2 linked regions of the Pyxidicoccus xibeiensis genome follow. The protein of the gene in region 2 interacts with the protein of the main gene of each other region in a pairwise test. Links are inferred from orthologs where the notes say so. Each region holds a gene or a part of one and is shown on either strand. Other genes may lie near its edges. The genes, in order: selB and serC.

What was found.
Region 1: the proteins of serC (region 2) and selB interact in binary tests that used the Escherichia coli proteins (3 or more experiments, as listed by UniProt). The link is inferred for Pyxidicoccus xibeiensis from one-to-one orthologs.

What each region holds. Positions count from the first base shown.
Region 1 is NZ_JAJVKV010000018.1:97,868-105,707, reverse strand. What follows is about bases 4,017-7,005. They hold selB (selenocysteine-specific translation elongation factor), read right to left. Parts: upstream 6,475-7,005; coding sequence 4,558-6,474; downstream 4,017-4,557. Other genes in these bases: LXT23_RS43590 (phosphoribosyltransferase), read right to left, coding at 6,497-7,005; LXT23_RS43605 (ATP-binding protein), read right to left, coding at 4,017-4,561. In the rest of the region: LXT23_RS43615 (GNAT family N-acetyltransferase), read right to left, coding at 1-112; LXT23_RS43610 (sigma-54-dependent transcriptional regulator), read right to left, coding at 615-2,060; more of LXT23_RS43605, read right to left, coding at 2,057-4,016; more of LXT23_RS43590, read right to left, coding at 7,006-7,216; LXT23_RS43585 (Leu/Phe/Val dehydrogenase), read right to left, coding at 7,344-7,840. UniProt on the Escherichia coli protein: Translation factor necessary for the incorporation of selenocysteine into proteins. It probably replaces EF-Tu for the insertion of selenocysteine directed by the UGA codon. SelB binds GTP and GDP.
Region 2 is NZ_JAJVKV010000015.1:193,039-201,750, forward strand. The notes cover bases 3,303-6,298. They hold serC (3-phosphoserine/phosphohydroxythreonine transaminase), read right to left. Parts: upstream 5,347-6,298; coding sequence 4,258-5,346; downstream 3,303-4,257. Other genes in these bases: LXT23_RS41200 (GlsB/YeaQ/YmgE family stress response membrane protein), read right to left, coding at 3,303-3,524; LXT23_RS41205 (chalcone isomerase family protein), read right to left, coding at 3,659-4,219; LXT23_RS41215 (RNA polymerase sigma factor), read left to right, coding at 5,508-6,083; LXT23_RS41220 (hypothetical protein), read left to right, coding at 6,090-6,298. Outside these bases: LXT23_RS41190 (SDR family NAD(P)-dependent oxidoreductase), read left to right, coding at 1,321-2,094; LXT23_RS41195 (PA0069 family radical SAM protein), read left to right, coding at 2,234-3,274; more of LXT23_RS41200, read right to left, coding at 3,276-3,302; more of LXT23_RS41220, read left to right, coding at 6,299-6,908; LXT23_RS41225 (caspase family protein), read left to right, coding at 6,919-8,559; LXT23_RS41230 (carboxypeptidase-like regulatory domain-containing protein), read left to right, coding at 8,559-8,712. UniProt on the Escherichia coli protein: Catalyzes the reversible conversion of 3-phosphohydroxypyruvate to phosphoserine and of 3-hydroxy-2-oxo-4-phosphonooxybutanoate to phosphohydroxythreonine. Is involved in both pyridoxine and serine biosynthesis.

The sequences.
Region 1 (7,840 bases), on a different replicon or contig from region 2:
CCACCTGCCCCTCCGGCCCTTCCGCGAAGACAGTCATCGGCGCGAGCTCCGCCGCCCACACGGCCTCGGGAGGCGGCGGGTCTTCCACCCCCAGCTCCGCGAACAGGCGCACGAAGGTTGCGTGGTCCTCTGCTCGCCCGGGCCTCAGCACCCACAGTGGTACCCTTTGTCCCACTTCCACTTTCATCTACCACCCCTCCTGGAGGCTGGAGTGGAGAATGACGGTAGCGGAAAGCCTGTCCGGACGTAGAAAAGAAGGCGGCCCGACACCCCATGAGGGTGCCGGGCCGCGGGTCTTCTCAAGGTGACTCACCGGAAGTGCTGAAGGGGTGGGGGGGAACCGCCTTCAGCCTCGCTTCGATGTGTCCCGCCCATCCCTATAGCAGCCCCCGTGCCAGGGCCCGCGCGCGGGCAAAGTCCAGTTTTCTCAAGCACTTGGCGAAGAGCCCTGCCCTGCCAGGCGCCGCCGATTGCATTGCAGCACTGAAATCCGGTTGCAGATGTGAAAATGGCGAGCAAATCCAGGCACTTGCGCTTTTCACCGATGAACCCGCCCATTTCGGATCTGAATCCATGGAAAAGTTCCGCCTGCAGCCGCGTGCGAGAGCGGCTCGCTACTCGCGTGCCGGCTCGGGGGGCGGGCGGAGGTTGAGGCGCTTCATCTTCCGCCACAGGGTGGTGGAGGAGACGCCCAGCTCGTCCGCGACGCGGGCCAGGTCCACGCCGTGGCGCTCCAGGGCCTGGGTGATGGCGTGGCGCTCGGCCTCTTCCACCACCTCGGCCAGGGTGGGCCCGGTGCTGGGGAGGCGGCCGCCGCCCCCCTGCCCGTCGAGGAAGGCCACGCTGGGGGTGCCGTGCGAGGGGGTGAGGCGCCCCTGGCGCAGGGGGAAGTCCTCGGGGAGCAGCTCGTCATTCTCGGCCAGGGCGGCGGCCTGCTCCACCAGGTTCTCCAGCTCACGCACGTTGCCGGGGAAGTTGTAGCCCATCAGGTGGGCCACGGCGGAGGCCGACAGGCGCTTGGGCTTGGGGCTGCGGGCGTTGGAGCGCTCCAGGAAGTGCTTGGCCAGCTCGGGCACGTCCTCCAGGCGCTCGCGCAGCGGCGGCACGCGCAGGGCCACCACGTTGAGGCGGTAGTAGAGGTCCTGCCGGAAGCGCTTCTCGCGCACCTCCAGCTCGATGTCGCGGTTGGTGGCGGCCACGGTGCGCACGTCCACCCGCAGCGCGGTGGACTCGCCCACGCGGCGGACCTCGCCCTCCTGCAGCGCGCGCAGCAGCTTGGACTGGAAGGCGGGGCTCGTCTCCGTCACCTCGTCGATGAAGAGCGTGCCGCCGTCGGCCTCCTCGAAGAGGCCCCGGCGGGCCTTCACCGCGCCGGTGAAGGCGCCCTTCGCGTGGCCGAACAGCTCGCTCTCCAGCAGGGCCTCGCTGATGGCGGCGCAGTTGACGGGAACGAACGAGCGCACCTTGCGGCGGCTGTGCGCATGGAGCGCGCGCGCCACCAGCTCCTTGCCGGTGCCACTCTCGCCGTGGATGAGCACCGTGGCGTCGCTCTGGGCCACGCGCCGCAGCCGCGTGGACAGGTCCCTCATGACGGCGCTGCCGCCCACCAGCGCGGACAGGCCGTGGCGCTGGTTGAAGTCGGTGGCGAGGTTGTCGACGTCGCGCTGCAGGTGGGAGCGCTCCAGCGCGCGCTCCACGCGCAGCCGCAGCTCGCTCTCCTTGAAGGGCTTGGTGAGGTAGTCGTAGGCGCCCAGGCGCATGGCGTCCACCGCGCTCTCGATGGAGCCGAACGCCGTCATCATGATGACCTGCAGGCGGGGCGCCACCTCCAGCGCGCGCCGCAGCAGCGTCAGCCCGTCCATGGGCTCCATCTTCAAGTCCGTCAGCAGCAGGTCGATGCTGCCGCCGGCCAGCTGGGCCAGGGCCTCCTCGCCGGTGGCGGCCTCGAAGACGGTGTGGTGCTCGGCGCGCAGCAGCAGCGCGGTGGTGGCGCGCATGTTGCGCTGGTCGTCCACCACGAGGATGCGTCCACGAATAGGAGAGGTGTGGGCGTCGGTCATGGGAAGGACGGGGGCTGAGAGAGGGGCAGCCGGAAGGTGAAGGTGGTACCGCGTCCAGGCGTGCTGTCCACGGCGATTTCGCCCCGATGCTCTTCGAGGATCCGCTTCACGACAGCCAGGCCCAGGCCGGTGCCCTGGGCCTTGGTGGTGAAGAACGGTTCGAAGACGCGGTGGAGCAGCTCCGCGGGGATGCCCGGTCCCTGGTCGGCGACGTCGATGCGCAGGTGGTCCCTGCCCGCGTGGGCCTCGCGGCGCGCACGCACCTGGACCAGTCCGCCCTGGGGCATGGACTGGATGGCGTTCACCGCGACGTTGACGAGCGCCTGGCGGATGAGCCGCCGGTCCATGGGCACCGGCGGCAGCCCCGGCTCCACCTCGGACTGGATGTGGACGGGGCGGTCCACGCCGCCGCCCTGCGCGCGCGCGGCCTCCAGCGAGTCCTGCAGCACGCGGCCCAGGTCCTCGTGCTGGAGCACCGGGTCCCTGGGGCGCGTGTAGTCCAGCAGGTCGCCGACGATGCGGTTGAGCCGGTCGCTCTCCTCGCCCAGGATGTCCAGCAGCATGGCGGCGTCGCCGCCCGGGTCCAGCAGCCGGCGCAGCGAGGCCACCGCGTTGAAGATGACGCCCAGCGGGTTGCGGACTTCATGGGCCACAATCGCGGACAGCTCGCCCAGGGCCGCCAAGCGCTCGCGCTTCACCATCTCCGCGCGGGTGGCGGCGAGCTCCGCGTAGCTGGCCCACAAGGACTCGTACAGGCGCGCGTTGGCGATGGAGAGCGCCAGCTGGCCGCAGGTGGCCTCGGCCAGCTCGATGAGCTCCGGCCCGAAGGCGCGCGGCCGGCGGGTGTCGTCCACCACCACCACGCCGATGAGCTCCTCGCGCGAGGTGAGCGGCAGGGCCAGCAGCGCCTTCTCCCCGAAGCGCTGCACGAGCTGCGCGTCGTAGCCCTCGACGGAGACGGACACGTCTTCAATCGCGATGGGCCGGCGCTCGCGGGCCACGCGTGTGGCCAGGCTGTCGCCGTGCAGCGGCAGCACCACCGTGCGGAAGAAGTCGCGGTGGGCCGTGGAGGCGGCGGCGCCGCGCAAGAGCTTGGCCGACTCGTCGTACAGCATGATGTAGCAGTTGGACACGTCCAGCAGGTGGACGAGGAAGTCGGAGGCCACGTCGAGGATGCTGGAGGTCTCCAGCACGCCCGACGTGGTGCGCGCCAGGTCCAGCAGCAGGCGCGTCTCCGCCAGCTGGCGCGAGGACTCGGCGCGCAGCCGGCGCTGCTCCACCAGCGTCACCAGCAGCTCCGCGAGCGTGCCCAGCAGCCGCACGTCGCGCGCGTCGAAGGGCCGGTCCCCGGCGCGCAGGACCTGGACGCTGCCGCACACCTCGCCCCCGCGCGTGAGCCGCGCCAGCACCCCGCATCCCAGCCGCCCGCCGGACAGCGCGGCCAGCGCCGCGCCCTGGACCTCGGTGGACAGGCCGCCCTCCCCCGTATCCGCCAGCACGCCCGTGAGGCGCTCCGCGTGCCCGCCGTCCCGCACCAGGTCCGCCAGGCCCACGTGGGTGACCAGCGCCAGCGCCCTGCCCTGCGAGGGCGACAGGTGCAGCGCCGCGGAGGCCGCCTGCAGCAGCTCCGCGACACGCGACAGGAAGTCCTCCAGCGTGGGAGGCACCGGCTGCGCGACGAAGCGCGCCATCTGCGCCACGGCCTCCACTTCCCAGCGGCTGCGGGCCCCATCCGCCTGCACGCGCGCGTCCGTCAGCGCCGCGCCCACCACCTTGGCGAAGAGCGTCAGCACCGAGCCATGGCGCGGGGCCACCCACTGCCCCGCCACCCACAGCACCTCGACCTGCGGCCCTCCCACCGGAAGGTACACGTGCGAGGGCGAGGCCTGGTCCGCGCCGCCGAACACGGGCCGTCCGTCCGACAGGGCCTCCATCCCCAGCCCCACGTCCTCCGGCAGCGGCTGGCCGTCACGCGCCAGCAGCCGCTCGCCGTCCCAGCGCAGCAGGCGGACCCGGAAGCCCGCGGCCTCCAGCCCCTTCAGCGCCACCCGGCGCACCGCGTCCTCGGAGTGCGCGGCCACCAGCCCCGCGGACGTCTCCACCAGGCGCTCGGCCAGGGCCAGCTCCGGCGGCCCATCCACGAGGGGCAGACAGTTGAGCAGCAGCGCCCCGGCACCGCCCTCGAGCGGGAGGCGCGTCGCGTACAGGGCCACCTCGCGGGTGGCGCCGTCCGCGCAGGGCAGCTGGTACACCTGGGTGCGCGGCTCCATGGGCGCGCCGGACTCCAGCAGGCGGTAGCGCTCCGACAGGCGGCTGCGCTCCTCCGGCTGGACGAAGTCCATCACCGGGCGCCCCTCGACCTGCTCACGCGGAGCACCGACGAGCGCGAGCCACGCCTCGTTGACGGAGCACACGCGCCCCTCGACGACCGCCAGCATGGGGTTGCCGAAGGGCTCGATGAGGGCGCGCAGGTCGGCCTCGCTGTAGCGCTTGGTGCTCATCCCCGACGCAGTACCCGCTTCTCGCCCACCCTGAGCGTGACCTTCTCCCGGTCGAAGTATTCGGACAGCGGGATGACGAACTTGCGGCTCTGCCCGACCATTTCCTTGAAGGCCTGGGTGGTAATCTCCTTCTTCTCGCGCAGGTGGGCAACCAGGCGCTCGCGGAGCCCCGCCAGCGCCCCCGCGTCGAAGCACAGCTCCTCGCTCACCCGCACCGCCGTCCCCTCCGCCACCATGACCTTCAACAACTCCTGGAGCCGGGCCGTGGAGAGCTGAAGCTTCTGCGCCAGCTCGTTGAGGGTGGGTGGCGACAGCCCCGCCGCGGACAGCTCCGCCGCGAGCCGCGTCCGCGCCGCCTCGTCTCCCAGCGTCAGCGTGCGGCCACGCCCCTTGAGGCGCACCACCTCGCGGTCCAGCTCCACCTTCCCCGCGTCCACCAGCGCCTGGGACACCCGCTGGAAGACGCGGGCATCCAGCTCCGAGGACAGGCGCTGGCGCAGCTCCTCGCGGGGCAGCCCCTCACGCAGGGGCTCGCGCTCGTGGAAGGCGGCCAGCAGGGCCAGCGCCCTCTGCTGGAGTCCCTCGAAGACCTCGCCGGACAGGTACAGGCGCCGCTCCCGGTCCACCAGCAGCGCCCCGCCCCGCGCGCCCAGCAGCTCCAGCGCGCGGCCGAGCACCTTCGGGCCCAGCCCGGAGCGGCCGAAGAGCTCCGGCTGCGTCAGGCCCCGGTAGCCCGCCTGCCGCAGCAGCCACGCCACCTGCCCCGCCGGGTCTGCCTCCAGCAGCGGCGCCACCACCGCCGAGCCGCCCTTGCGACGCCGCGGGGGCGTAATCGACAGGATGCGCCCACCGGCCACCGTGGCGCCCCGGCCCGGCAGCGCGCGCGAGCCGCGCAGGATGAAGCGCTGGCCCACCAGCGCGCCCACGGGCCCATCCAGCCGCAGTTGGGCCAGCGCCGTCTCCCCCGGCTCCAGCCGCTCCACGTCGAGCAGCGCCACCGTGGCCTCCACCTGCGCGGTGCCCAGGTGGAGCAGCAGCTTCTTGCGGCGGGCCAGCGGGGCCTCCGCCGCGGGCAGCAGCGCCAGCTCCACGTCCAGCATGCGCGTTTCCGGCAGCTCGCCCGAGCGCACCAGCACCATGCCCCGGTGCAGCTGCTCCGGCTCCACGCCGGTGACATTCACCGCCGCGCGCTGGCCCGCCTCCACCCGGGGCACCGCCTGCCCGTGCACCTGCACCCCGCGCACGCGCAGCGGACCGGGCAGCCCCGGCAGCAGCGCCACCGCGTCATCCACCGCCAGCGCGCCCGACAGCAGCGTGCCCGTCACCACCGTGCCGAAGCCCTTGATGGTGAAGACGCGGTCCACCGGCAGGAAGGCGGGCCCCTCCGCGGGGCGCTTGGGCAGCGCGGCGGCGGCGCGGGTGAGCGCGGCCTTCAGCGCGTCCAGGCCCTCGCCCGTCTTCGACGAGCAGGGCACCACGGGCGCGCCCTCGAGGAAGGTTCCGGCGGTGAGCGCGCCCAGGTCCGCCTCCACCAGCGCGCGCCACTCCGGGCCCAGCTCCGCCAGCAGGTCCGACTTGGTGAGGGCGATGACGCCGGCCCTCACGCCCAGCAGCCGGCAGATGTCCAGGTGCTCGCGCGTCTGGGGCATGACGCCCTCGTCCGCGGCGATGACGAGCACCGCCAGGTCCACGCCGCCCGCGCCCGCGGCCATGGCCTTCACGAAGCGCTCGTGGCCGGGCACGTCCACCACGCCGGCCACCGTGCCGTCGTCCAGCGCCAGGTGCGCGAAGCCCAGTTCCAGCGTGATTCCGCGCCGCTTCTCCTCCTTGAGCCGGTCGGTGTCGATGCCGGTGAGCGCCTTCACCAGGGACGTCTTCCCGTGGTCGATGTGCCCCGCCGTGCCGACAATCATCGCCGCCCCCCAGCGTCGCGGCTCATGCGCCGGCCTTGTCGGGGTCCTCGTCGAAGCGGGCGTCGCCGGTGACAGGCTCGTAGTCCCAGGGGAACACCACGAGCGCGGCGGTGGCCAGCGCGCAGTAGTCCGGCGCGTAGCCGTCCGGCCGCGCCACCAGGCACGCCGTCTCCACCTTCTTCGCGCCCGCCTCGCGCGCCAGCGCGGTGGCCAGCCCCAGCGTGTCGCCGCTGGAGGCCACGTCGTCCACGATGAGCACCCGGCGGCCCTTCAGCTCGCGCGGCATCTCTCCCGCCAGCTTCGGGTTGCTCCGCGAGCGCTCACCCTCGCCCCTGTCCCGGCTGCGGCGGCTGATGCGCACGGGGAAGAACTCGCAGCCGAGCGCCGACGACAGCGCCCCGCCCACGAAGACGCCGCCGTGGGCCACGCCCACCACCGCCTGCGGCGCGAAGGACTCACGGATGGCGCCCGCCAGCTCCTGCACTGCGCGGTCGAAGTCCGCCCACGACAGCTCTCGCATGCCGGCGGACCGCCCGCGGGACTGGTCCCTCCCGGTGGGCTGGCGCGGGGCCTCCGCCTGCGGCGCCAGCACCAGGTCCACGGGGATGGACACGAGCTTCTGCGCCTGCCGCCGGTCCGCCTTGGACGCGGACGCGGCGGACTTCTTCGGAGAGGACTTCGCGGTGGGCTTGTTGCGCTTGCCCTGGGCCTTGGGCCCGGGCGCTACCCGCTTGGTGGCCACGGCGGTGACTCCGGATGGGATGCGTGCGGCCCCGTCATACCCCGAGGGCCGCTCCCTGGCCACAACTGGCCGCCACCCAGGCCGTCCTCCGCGTCGCGTAGGACCCGGGTGGCGGTGCCCGCCATCCTCAGGCGGCCAGCTTCTCCTCGACCATGCGGTCGGCCACCTGCTCGGGACGAAGGCCGGACTCCTTCGCGCGCTTCAGCACCGTGTCGATGGTCTCGAAGATGAGCGCGGCGCGGGCATAGGCCTTGTTCCGGTCATACCCCGCCCACTCCTGGGCCACGTTGATGAGGCCGCCGGCATTGGCCGCGTAGTCCGGCACGTAGAGGATGCCGTTGCGGGCGAGCTGCTCGCCGTGCCGCGAGGTGAGCAGCTGGTTGTTGGCCGCGCCACACACCGCCTTCACCCGGAGCAGCGGCAGCGTGGCGTCGTTGATGGCGCCGCCCAGCGCGCACGGGGCGTAGATGTCCGCCTCCATGCGGTGCAGCGTGTCCGCGTCCACGGCGATGGCGCCGTAGTCCTTCACGGCCTTCTCCACGCTGGCGGGGTTGATGTCGCTCACCCACACCTTCGCGCCGCGCTCGTGCAGCTCCTTCACCAGGTACATGCCCACATGGCCCA
Region 2 (8,712 bases):
CGCCCTCGTCCGTGCTGGCCATCTGGAACTCGTAGCGCGCATACCGGCACAGCTCGTCCTCGGAGAAGTCCCGAATGGCCAGCGCACAGCCCCGCTTGCTGCCGTAGCGCCGGTACAGCGAGCCGACCGACATGCGCATCACCCGCGCCAGCTCCGCGGCCGAGGTGTTCTCGTAGCCGCGCTGCGCCATGACCGCCGCCGCCTCCTCCATCCGCGTGGCCACGAACTGCTGGTACAGCTCCATCATCTGCCCACCCCCTGCCGGACCGACCCGTCCGTGGAAGGAACGTTCCTTCCGCGAGGACCTTCCTACCGGGTGGGGCTGACATGTCGACGGAGGACGACCGGCCAGGTCACCGGGGACCACGGCCCACGGGAGGCCGGAAGCCCCCTCGGGGGTTCAGGCGATGCGGGCTCCCTCCAGGTCTCGAGTCGGCCCTCCGAGAGCCTGCCCATGGCAGGTCCCGAAGCCCCGGAGCGTCGGGCGCTGGCACGGCGTGGCCGCACCGGGGCTGTTCTTCCCGCCCTGGGGCTTCACCCTGTCAGGCCTCGCGACTTCTGATGACCTCGCTCCCGGATGGCGAGGTCGACGACGCGGCGCTTCGCCTGCTGGCGCGTGCGCCACGGCTTCGCCCCCTGGACATCACCCTGGAGGGGTCGTTGGCATCTGGGCGGTAGTAGGCCTCCATCAGTTGCCGGGTGGTGTCGTCGTTCACCTTCCACAGGCTCATCACCACCGTCTCGGCTCCCGCCACCACGAGCGCGCGGCGCAGCCCGTAGATGCCCTGCCCTTGCTTGACGTCGCCTCGGCTGGAGAAGAAGCGCGCGACGGCGAGGGAGCGCTCGGCACGCGCTGGAGCCTCTCCGCTGGAGGGACCGGCTGCTGGAGACGTGGCAGCAGGTCCTTGCCGGAGGTGAGATAGGCGAAGTCGAAGGTATCCACGAGGAAGCTCTTGCCGTCGTGAAGGGCGGCGAAGGGCACCATCGCCAGCTGGCCATCCGGTGAGACGAAGAGGCGTCGGGCGCTCAGGCAATCTGCGACTGCCGGATGCATGCCGCCGAGCACTGCCTCCATCAGCACCAGTGCATGTTCCATCTGCACCACAGCCTCGGCGTACTTGCCGGCCCCGCTGAGTGTCTCCGCCTCTTTCCCATTGCACGTCTGGGCCGCAACTCCCGACAGGTACCAGCTCGGCAAGGGGCCAGACTGCTCGACGGCATGCCGCCACCCTCGCGGGTTCCGTGGCTAGTGCCGCTGGCGTGCTCTCTCTAGTATCCGCTGCGGCTGGAGCCCCAGCCGCCCTCGAGAAGGAGCACATCATGAAGCGGTTGCAGGACAAGGTCGCGGTCATCACCGGCGGCGGCAGTGGCATCGGAGCGGCGACGGCCGCGCTCTTCGTCCAGGAGGGCGCCCGGGTGGTGGTGGTGGGCCGGAACGCGGAGAAGCTCCGCAAGACGGTGCAGGACATCAACCACGAGAACGTCAGCTACACCGTGGCGGATGTCTCGCAGGTCGAGGACACCCAGCGCTACCTCCGTGAAGCGGTGGAGCGCTACGGCGGGCTCGACATCCTGGTGAGCAACGCGGGCATCCAGGGGGAGTTCCACCCCATCTCCGACATCCCCGTGGAGTCCTTCGACGCGGTGATGGCCATCAACGTGCGCGGGACATGGCTGGCCATCAAGTACGCCTTCCCCGAGCTGCAGAAGCGCGGCGGCGGGAGCATCATCCTCACCTCCTCGGCGGGAGGCCTCGGTGGGATGGGAATCTCCTCGCCGTACGTGGCCAGCAAGCACGCCGTCGTGGGAATCGCGCGCGCGGCCGCCATCGACGGTGCGCCCCACCGCATCCGGGTCAACGCCGTATGCCCCGGCCCTGTCGACAACGACATGATGACCAACGTGGAGCGGACCCTGGGGGTCGGCAAGGAGGCCGAGATTCGGGCCTGGGTCGCCGGACGCGTGCCCCTCAAGCGCTTCGCCTCCAACGAGGAGGTCGCCCGGTTGAACCTCTTCCTCGCCAGCGAGGACAGCAGCTACTGCACCGGCGGCGCCTATCCCGTGGACGGTGGCTGGTCCTCCAGCCTGCCCTGAGCAGCGCGGCGCGGGCAGCACCTTCTCCCCGCTGCTCGCGCCCCTCTTCACCTGCTCGTTCCCTCCCCCGCCGCCTGGCCGTCGGGACGGACGCGCACGGACACTTGACTGAACGTGCTTTCAGGCACACGGTGCGCATGTGAAGGCGCGCCCCATCGACAATCCGCCCAACCCCTGGGCCAGCACCGCGGTGGAGTACCTGGACGAGATTCCGCCCTCGAAGCTGGAGGTGTTCGAGGACCACAGCCGGCAGGTGGTGTCGCGCAACGACAGCCCGGACGTGTGCTTCACCTGGAGCGTCAACCCGTACCGCGGCTGCCTGCACGCCTGCGCCTACTGCTACGCGCGCCCCTCGCACCAGTACCTGGACCTGGGCGCCGGCACGGACTTCGAGACGAAGCTGGTGGTGAAGCCGCGCGCTCCGGAGCTGTTGCGCGAGGCCTTCGAGAAGCCGTCGTGGAAGGGCGAGACGGTCGTCTTCAGCGGCGTCACCGACTGCTACCAGCCGCTGGAGGCGTCCCTGCGCCTCACGCGCGGCTGTCTGGAGGTCTGCGCCGAGTACCGCAACCCGGTGGGCATCATCACCAAGGGCGTGCTGATTGAGCGGGACATCGACGTCCTCCAGCGCCTGGCCCGGGACGCGCGGCTGTGGGTGAGCGTCAGCCTGCCCTTCCACAACGCGGAGCTCGCCCGCGCCATGGAGCCCTACGCGGCGTCACCCCAGCGGCGGCTGCTCGCCATTCAGCGGCTCACCGAGGCCGGCATCGACGTGGCGGTGTCCGTGGCCCCCATCATCCCGGGGCTCAACGACGAGGACATCCCCCGGGTGCTCGCCGCGGCGCGCGAGGCGGGCGCCACCCGCGCCCACCACACCCTGGTGCGCCTGCCCGGCCCGGTGCAGGAAGTCTTCACGGAGCGCCTGCGCGCGAAGCTGCCCCTGCGCGCCGAGCGCGTGCTGCACCGCATCCGCGAGACGCGCGGCGGGGAGCTCACCGACTCGCGCTTCAAGAGCCGCATGCGTGGCGAGGGGCTCTACGCGGAGACCATTCACCGCCTCTTCCACACGGCGGCGCGCAAGGTGGGCATCCGCACCTCGTCCGTCACCGAGCACGACGCCCCGGACACCTTCCGGCGCCCGGAGCGCAAGCCGCCGCCCACCCCGCAGCTCAGCCTCTTCTGAGCTATCTGCGGATGGCCTGGACGATGCTGATGAGGATGACGGCCCCCACCGTGGCCACCGCCAGCGAGTAGAGGTTGAAGCCCGTCACACCCCTGCCGCCAATCAGGCTGAACAGCCAGCCGCCCAGCATCGCGCCGATGATGCCGGTGGCGACGTTGGCGAACAGCCCCATCCGGGCATTGGTGCCCTTGATGATGCTCGCCAGCCAACCGGCGATTCCTCCGAGCACCAGCCACGTACAGATACCCATGTCGTCCTCCCTTCCCACCAGCTGCCTTCGACTACGGGCGAAGCGTCGGGGGATTGCACTCCCCCTCTACACGACGACGCCCCGCGGCTCACGAGGAGACACGGGGCGCCGGTCACATCCAGGAAGGCCCGGGCTCAGTCCTTGCCGAGCATCCCATCCTTGAGGTCACCGTCCACGGGGCTCTTCCCCACGAAGACGGAGAAGAGCGCGTCCGCGAAGTCCTTGCCCTCCACGGTAATGGTCTGCCCGCCCTTGGCGCTCTGCACGCGGGTGCCCTGGCCGGGGACGTAGGTGAGGATGAGCTCGTCGCCCTTCTTCACGTCGGTGACGCCCGAGTTGAACTGGTCCAGCTTGGGCTGCAGCTCCGCCAGCTTGCTGCCCGCGTTCTTCTTGAAGGCATCGCCGATGGCGTCGGTGATGGTCTTCTTGTCCAAGTCCCGCAGCATGTACATGCGCACGCGCTTGATTTCGTCCGCGCTGATGATCTTCGCCCCGTCCTGGGACGGGTTCTCCACGTACAGCCCCGCGGTGTAGACCTTGAACACCATCTTGGTGCGCAGCCCCACCCCGTTGAGCTTCAGCTCCTTGCCCTCCACGGTGGCAGTCTCCGGGTACTTCACCCCGGCGACGTCCTTGGCAAACGCGGGAGCGGCGAGCAGCAGGGACAGCGCGACGGCGGACAGCGTGGTTTTCATGAAACCTCCGGTAGGTAATCCCTGGGGTTGGACGCAGCCTAGCCGTGCATCTTCACGAAGTGGTCCATGAAGGTGGCCAGGGTGCGCACATTCTCCACCGTCACGGCGTTGTAGGTGGAAACCCGGATGCCGCCCGCGGTCCGGTGCCCCTTCAGGCCCACCATGCCCTGCTTCTTCGCCTCCGCGACGAAGGCGGCGTCCAGCGCCTCGGTGGGCAGGTGGAAGACGACGTTCATCACTGAACGGGACTCGCGCTCCACCGGCGCCCGGTAGAAGCCCGCGTGCCGGTCGATGGCGCCGTAGAGCAGCTCCGCCTTCTGCCGGTTCCACCGCTCCAGCTGCTCCAGGCCGCCCACGTCCTTCATCCAGGCCAGCACGTTGCGCACCAGGTAGATGGCCAGGGTGGGAGGCGTGTTGTAGAGCGAGTTGTTCTCCGCGTGGACGGTGTAGCGGAAGAACTTGGGGATGTCCTTGCGCCCCCGGGCGATGAAGGCCTTGTCCGCCAGCACCAGCGTCACGCCGGAGGGGCCCAGGTTCTTCTGCGCGCCCGCGTAGATGAGCCCGAAGCGGCTCACGTCGATGCGCTTCCACAGGAAGTCCGAGCTCATGTCCGCCACGAGCGGCACGTTCCCCACGTCCGGGAAGGTGTGCCACTGGGTGCCGTAGATGGTGTTGTTGCTCGTCAGGTGGACGTAGGCCGCCTTGGGGTCCAGCTGGAGCTCGGCCTGGCGGGGCACGCGCGTGTAGTGCTTGTCCGGCTGGACCGTGGTGGCCGCGACGCGGGGTTTCCCGTAGTACTTCGCCTCGTCGAGGGCCTTCTCGCTCCACACTCCCGTCATGAGGTAGTCCGCCCCCGTTTCGGGGGTGAGGAAGTTCATCGGCACCTGGGCGAACTGCTGCGAGGCACCGCCGGTGAGGAAGAGGACCTGATGGGTGGTGGGGATGCCGAGCAGCCCGGTCAGCAGGGAGATGGCCTCGTCGTGGACGGCCTCGTACACGGGCCCCCGGTGGCTATGCTCCATGACGGACATGCCCGAGCCCTGGAAGTCGAGCAGCTCGTCGCGGGCGCGCTCGAGCGCCGGCAGGGGCAGACCGGCGGGGCCGGGATTGAAGTTGATGACGCGCATGGCAGTGTCCTTTGGGAAATGAACGACCGCGGCACCATTCTTCCCCCTGGCGCCCCCCCCGGTGCCAGTGCGAAGGAGCCTGCTCGGCTGCTTTGAGCCCAGAGCAACGGGAATTCCCCGGTTGAGTGGCCGACGCATGGATTCGGGGGTCTGGAGGTCAGGTGGGTTCCTCGGAGGGGTTGACGGAGTGGGTGAAGCGGGCGTCCCGAGGGGAGGCGACTGCCTACAGTGAGCTGTACCGGCGCTCCCGGCCCATGGTGGCGCGGCTGGTGGCCGGGTTCGCCCCGCTGGACCCGGACGAGGTGGAGGACGTCATCCAGGAGACCTTTGTCCGGGCGTTCCGGGCGCTCCCCCGACTGAAGGAGGTCGGAGCGTTCGAAGCGTGGCTGCTGTCCATTGCCCGCAACCGGGCCCGGACACGGCTGGAGCGCAAGTCGAGCACGCGGCGGCTGGAAGACGACGTGGCGGACCCGGAGCCAGAGACGGTTCCCCACATCCCCGAGGCGCTGCAGCTGGAGCGCGACATCGAGGTGGTGCGACAGCTCATCGCCGAGCTGCCGGAGGGCGAGGAGAAGCGGACGGTGCAGCTCTTCTACATTGAGGGCGAGCTGTCGGCGCGGGAGATTGCGGAGAAGCTGGGCGTGGGGAAGAGCGCGGTGACGATGCGGCTCGAGCGGTTCCGGGGCCGCATCAAGAGAGAGTTGCTCCGGCGGGTGCTAGCCGGTCGGTGGGAGTGAGCAGTCATGAGACACCTGGATGACAATGCGCTGCGCGCCCTCTCCCAGCGAGAGCCGGAGGCCGTGGCGTACTTCCGCGAGCACCTGGCCGCGCCGTGTGAGACGTGTGAGGAGTTCCTCGCCACCCACGCCGGGCCGGACGTGCTCGACGGGCGGGTGGACGCCGCGCTGATGGGCCTCGGCCCGCCGGCGAAGGACGCCCCGCTGAATGAGCTGGGCCTGGCCCGGGTGCGCCGCGAGCTGCGCCAGGGCGGGCCGGGCGCCAGCGCCCGGCGCTGGGGAATCGCCGCGGGCGCCGTCGCCGCCTGCCTCCTGGCGGTGGTGGTGGTGCCCCGCCTGCGCGCGGCCGACCCGGGGGTGCAGACGGGCACGAATACCGGCTGGGACGGGGTGAAGGGCCCGGCGGGCCGCCTCGCCCTGGAGCTGGCCGTGGTGGCGCGGGGCGAGGACGGCGGCCTGCGGCGGTTGGATCCGGACTCGGCGGTGGAGGCCGCGGACGTGCTGCTGCTGCGCTACCACGCCACCGAGGCCGGCACCGCCCTGCTCTTCCAGCAGCGGGAGGGCCAGCGGCCCGAGCTGCTCGGCCGCTTCCCGCTGGAGGCGGGGACGCATGACCTGCAGGGCCCCCAGGGCCTGGCCGGTGTCAGCCTGGAGGGTGAGGCGGGGCCGGTGACGCTCTGGCTCGTCGGCTCGGCGGGCAGGCAGGAGCCCTCCGCGGACATGGTGCAGGAGGTGTTGGTGGGTGGAAGTGAGGCCCGGGAGCAGAGCCCCCTGGGCGTGACGAGGTTCGACGTCAGCGTCCGAAGCGGTCAGAATCGTCCCTGACCGGATGCCCGTGAGACGCCTCCTTCCCTTCCTGCTGGCGGTTGTTGCCGCATGTGCGGGGCCTGCTTCCGTGGAGAAGGGCGGCCTGGTGCCGCTCCGGCTCGACGAGGAGGCCCTGTCCACCGCCTATACGCCACGGCGCATGGCGCTGCTGGTGGGCATCTCCGAGTTCGACGACCCGCACTGGCGCGGCCTGCGCTACACGACCAAGGACGCCACGGACCTGGCGGCGGCGCTGAAGGACCCGGCGCGCGGCCGGTTCGACACGGTGCGGGTGCTCACCCGCCCGGAGGAGACGACGCGCGCGTCCATCCTCGCGGCGCTGCGGCAGCTCAAGCAGGAGGCCCACCGGCCGGATGACGTGGTGGTGGTGTACTTCTCCGCGCACGGCACCCTGGCGCGCGACAACCAGGGGGAGCTGCGGCGCTACCTGGTGACGCGCGACGCGTCCTTCCGCGCCATCCCGCAGACGGCGCTGTCCATGGACTCGCTCAAGGCGGAGTTCGACGGGCTGGCCAGCCGGCGCCGGCTGCTGGTGCTGGCCACGTGCCACAGCGGCAGCGGCAAGTCGCTGCTGCCCAAGGAGCTGGAGGCGGAGCTGTCCGGCATCAAGGCCGGCTTCTACGCGCGGCCCCTGGAGGAGTCGTCGCGCGCGTCGCTGGTGTTCGCCGCCTGCGACTGGGGCGAGACGGCGCGCGAGGACGAGGGCCTGCGCAACGACATCTACACCCACTTCCTCATCGAAGGCCTGGGCGGCAACGCGGACCGCAACGTGGACGGCGCCGTCACCGCCACCGAGGTGCACGACTACGCGCGGCGGCGCACCTTCGCCTTCACGGAGGGCCGGCAGCGGCCCTCGGCGGAAATCCTGGAGGTAGGGGCGGACCCCGTGGTGCTGTCGGGCACCATCGCCCGGACGGGCCGGCCCGAGCTGTTCTCCTACAACCCGCGGCTGGACGGCTTCACCCTCAAGGTGGACGGCGAGACGCGCACGGAGCTGCCGGGCGGCGCGGCGGTGACGCCGGGCAAGCGCACGGTGGAGCTGACCAAGGGCGACGCGGTGCTGGTGCGGCGCGACGTGGAGCTCGGCGTCGGCGAGCGCCTGCCGCTGGAGCGGCTGCTGCTGGAGGCCTTCCCCCGGCGCTCGCTGTCGCTGCTGGGCGGCATGTTCACCTTCGCGGACGCGCGCAGCCGCAGCGAGCTGCTGCCGCGGGCCCCCGAGGTCGCCGTGTCCCTGCGGCTCGAGGACCGCCCGCTTGAAAATTTCGGCCTGCTCTTTGACGTGAGCTTCAGCACGGGGCGGCAGGCGCTGCAGCTGCTCCCGGGCAGCGAGGTGCCCTTCGGCTACACCACGCTCACCGCCGGGGCGGCCCTGCCGTACCTCTGGCGGTGGGAGCGGGTGACGCTGTTCGCCGGACCGCGCGTGGCCGCTCTGTACCTGGGGCGGTCCTTTGACGTGGAGACCTTCGCGGGCAGCCAGAGCTTCTTCACGGTCAGCCCTGGCGTGGTGGGTGGTGCGGTGTGGCGGGTGGGTGAGCGGCTGGAGCTGATGTCACAGGCCCAGCTCATGCTCACGTACGTGGTGGTGGACGGACAGGGACAGGCCGTGGGCTTCACCGGCGCCTGGGCCGGTGTGGGATATCGATTCTGATGCGCTCGACTCTTCACATCGCGATGACCGCCCTCCTCGCGCTGGGCGTGAGCGCGTGCGGCAACCTGAGCAACGACCCCTTCCGGGTGGGCACCGTGCGGGGCCAGCTCAGCGAGTACGACGCGTCCGTCGCGCTGGTGTCGCTGGTGGGCC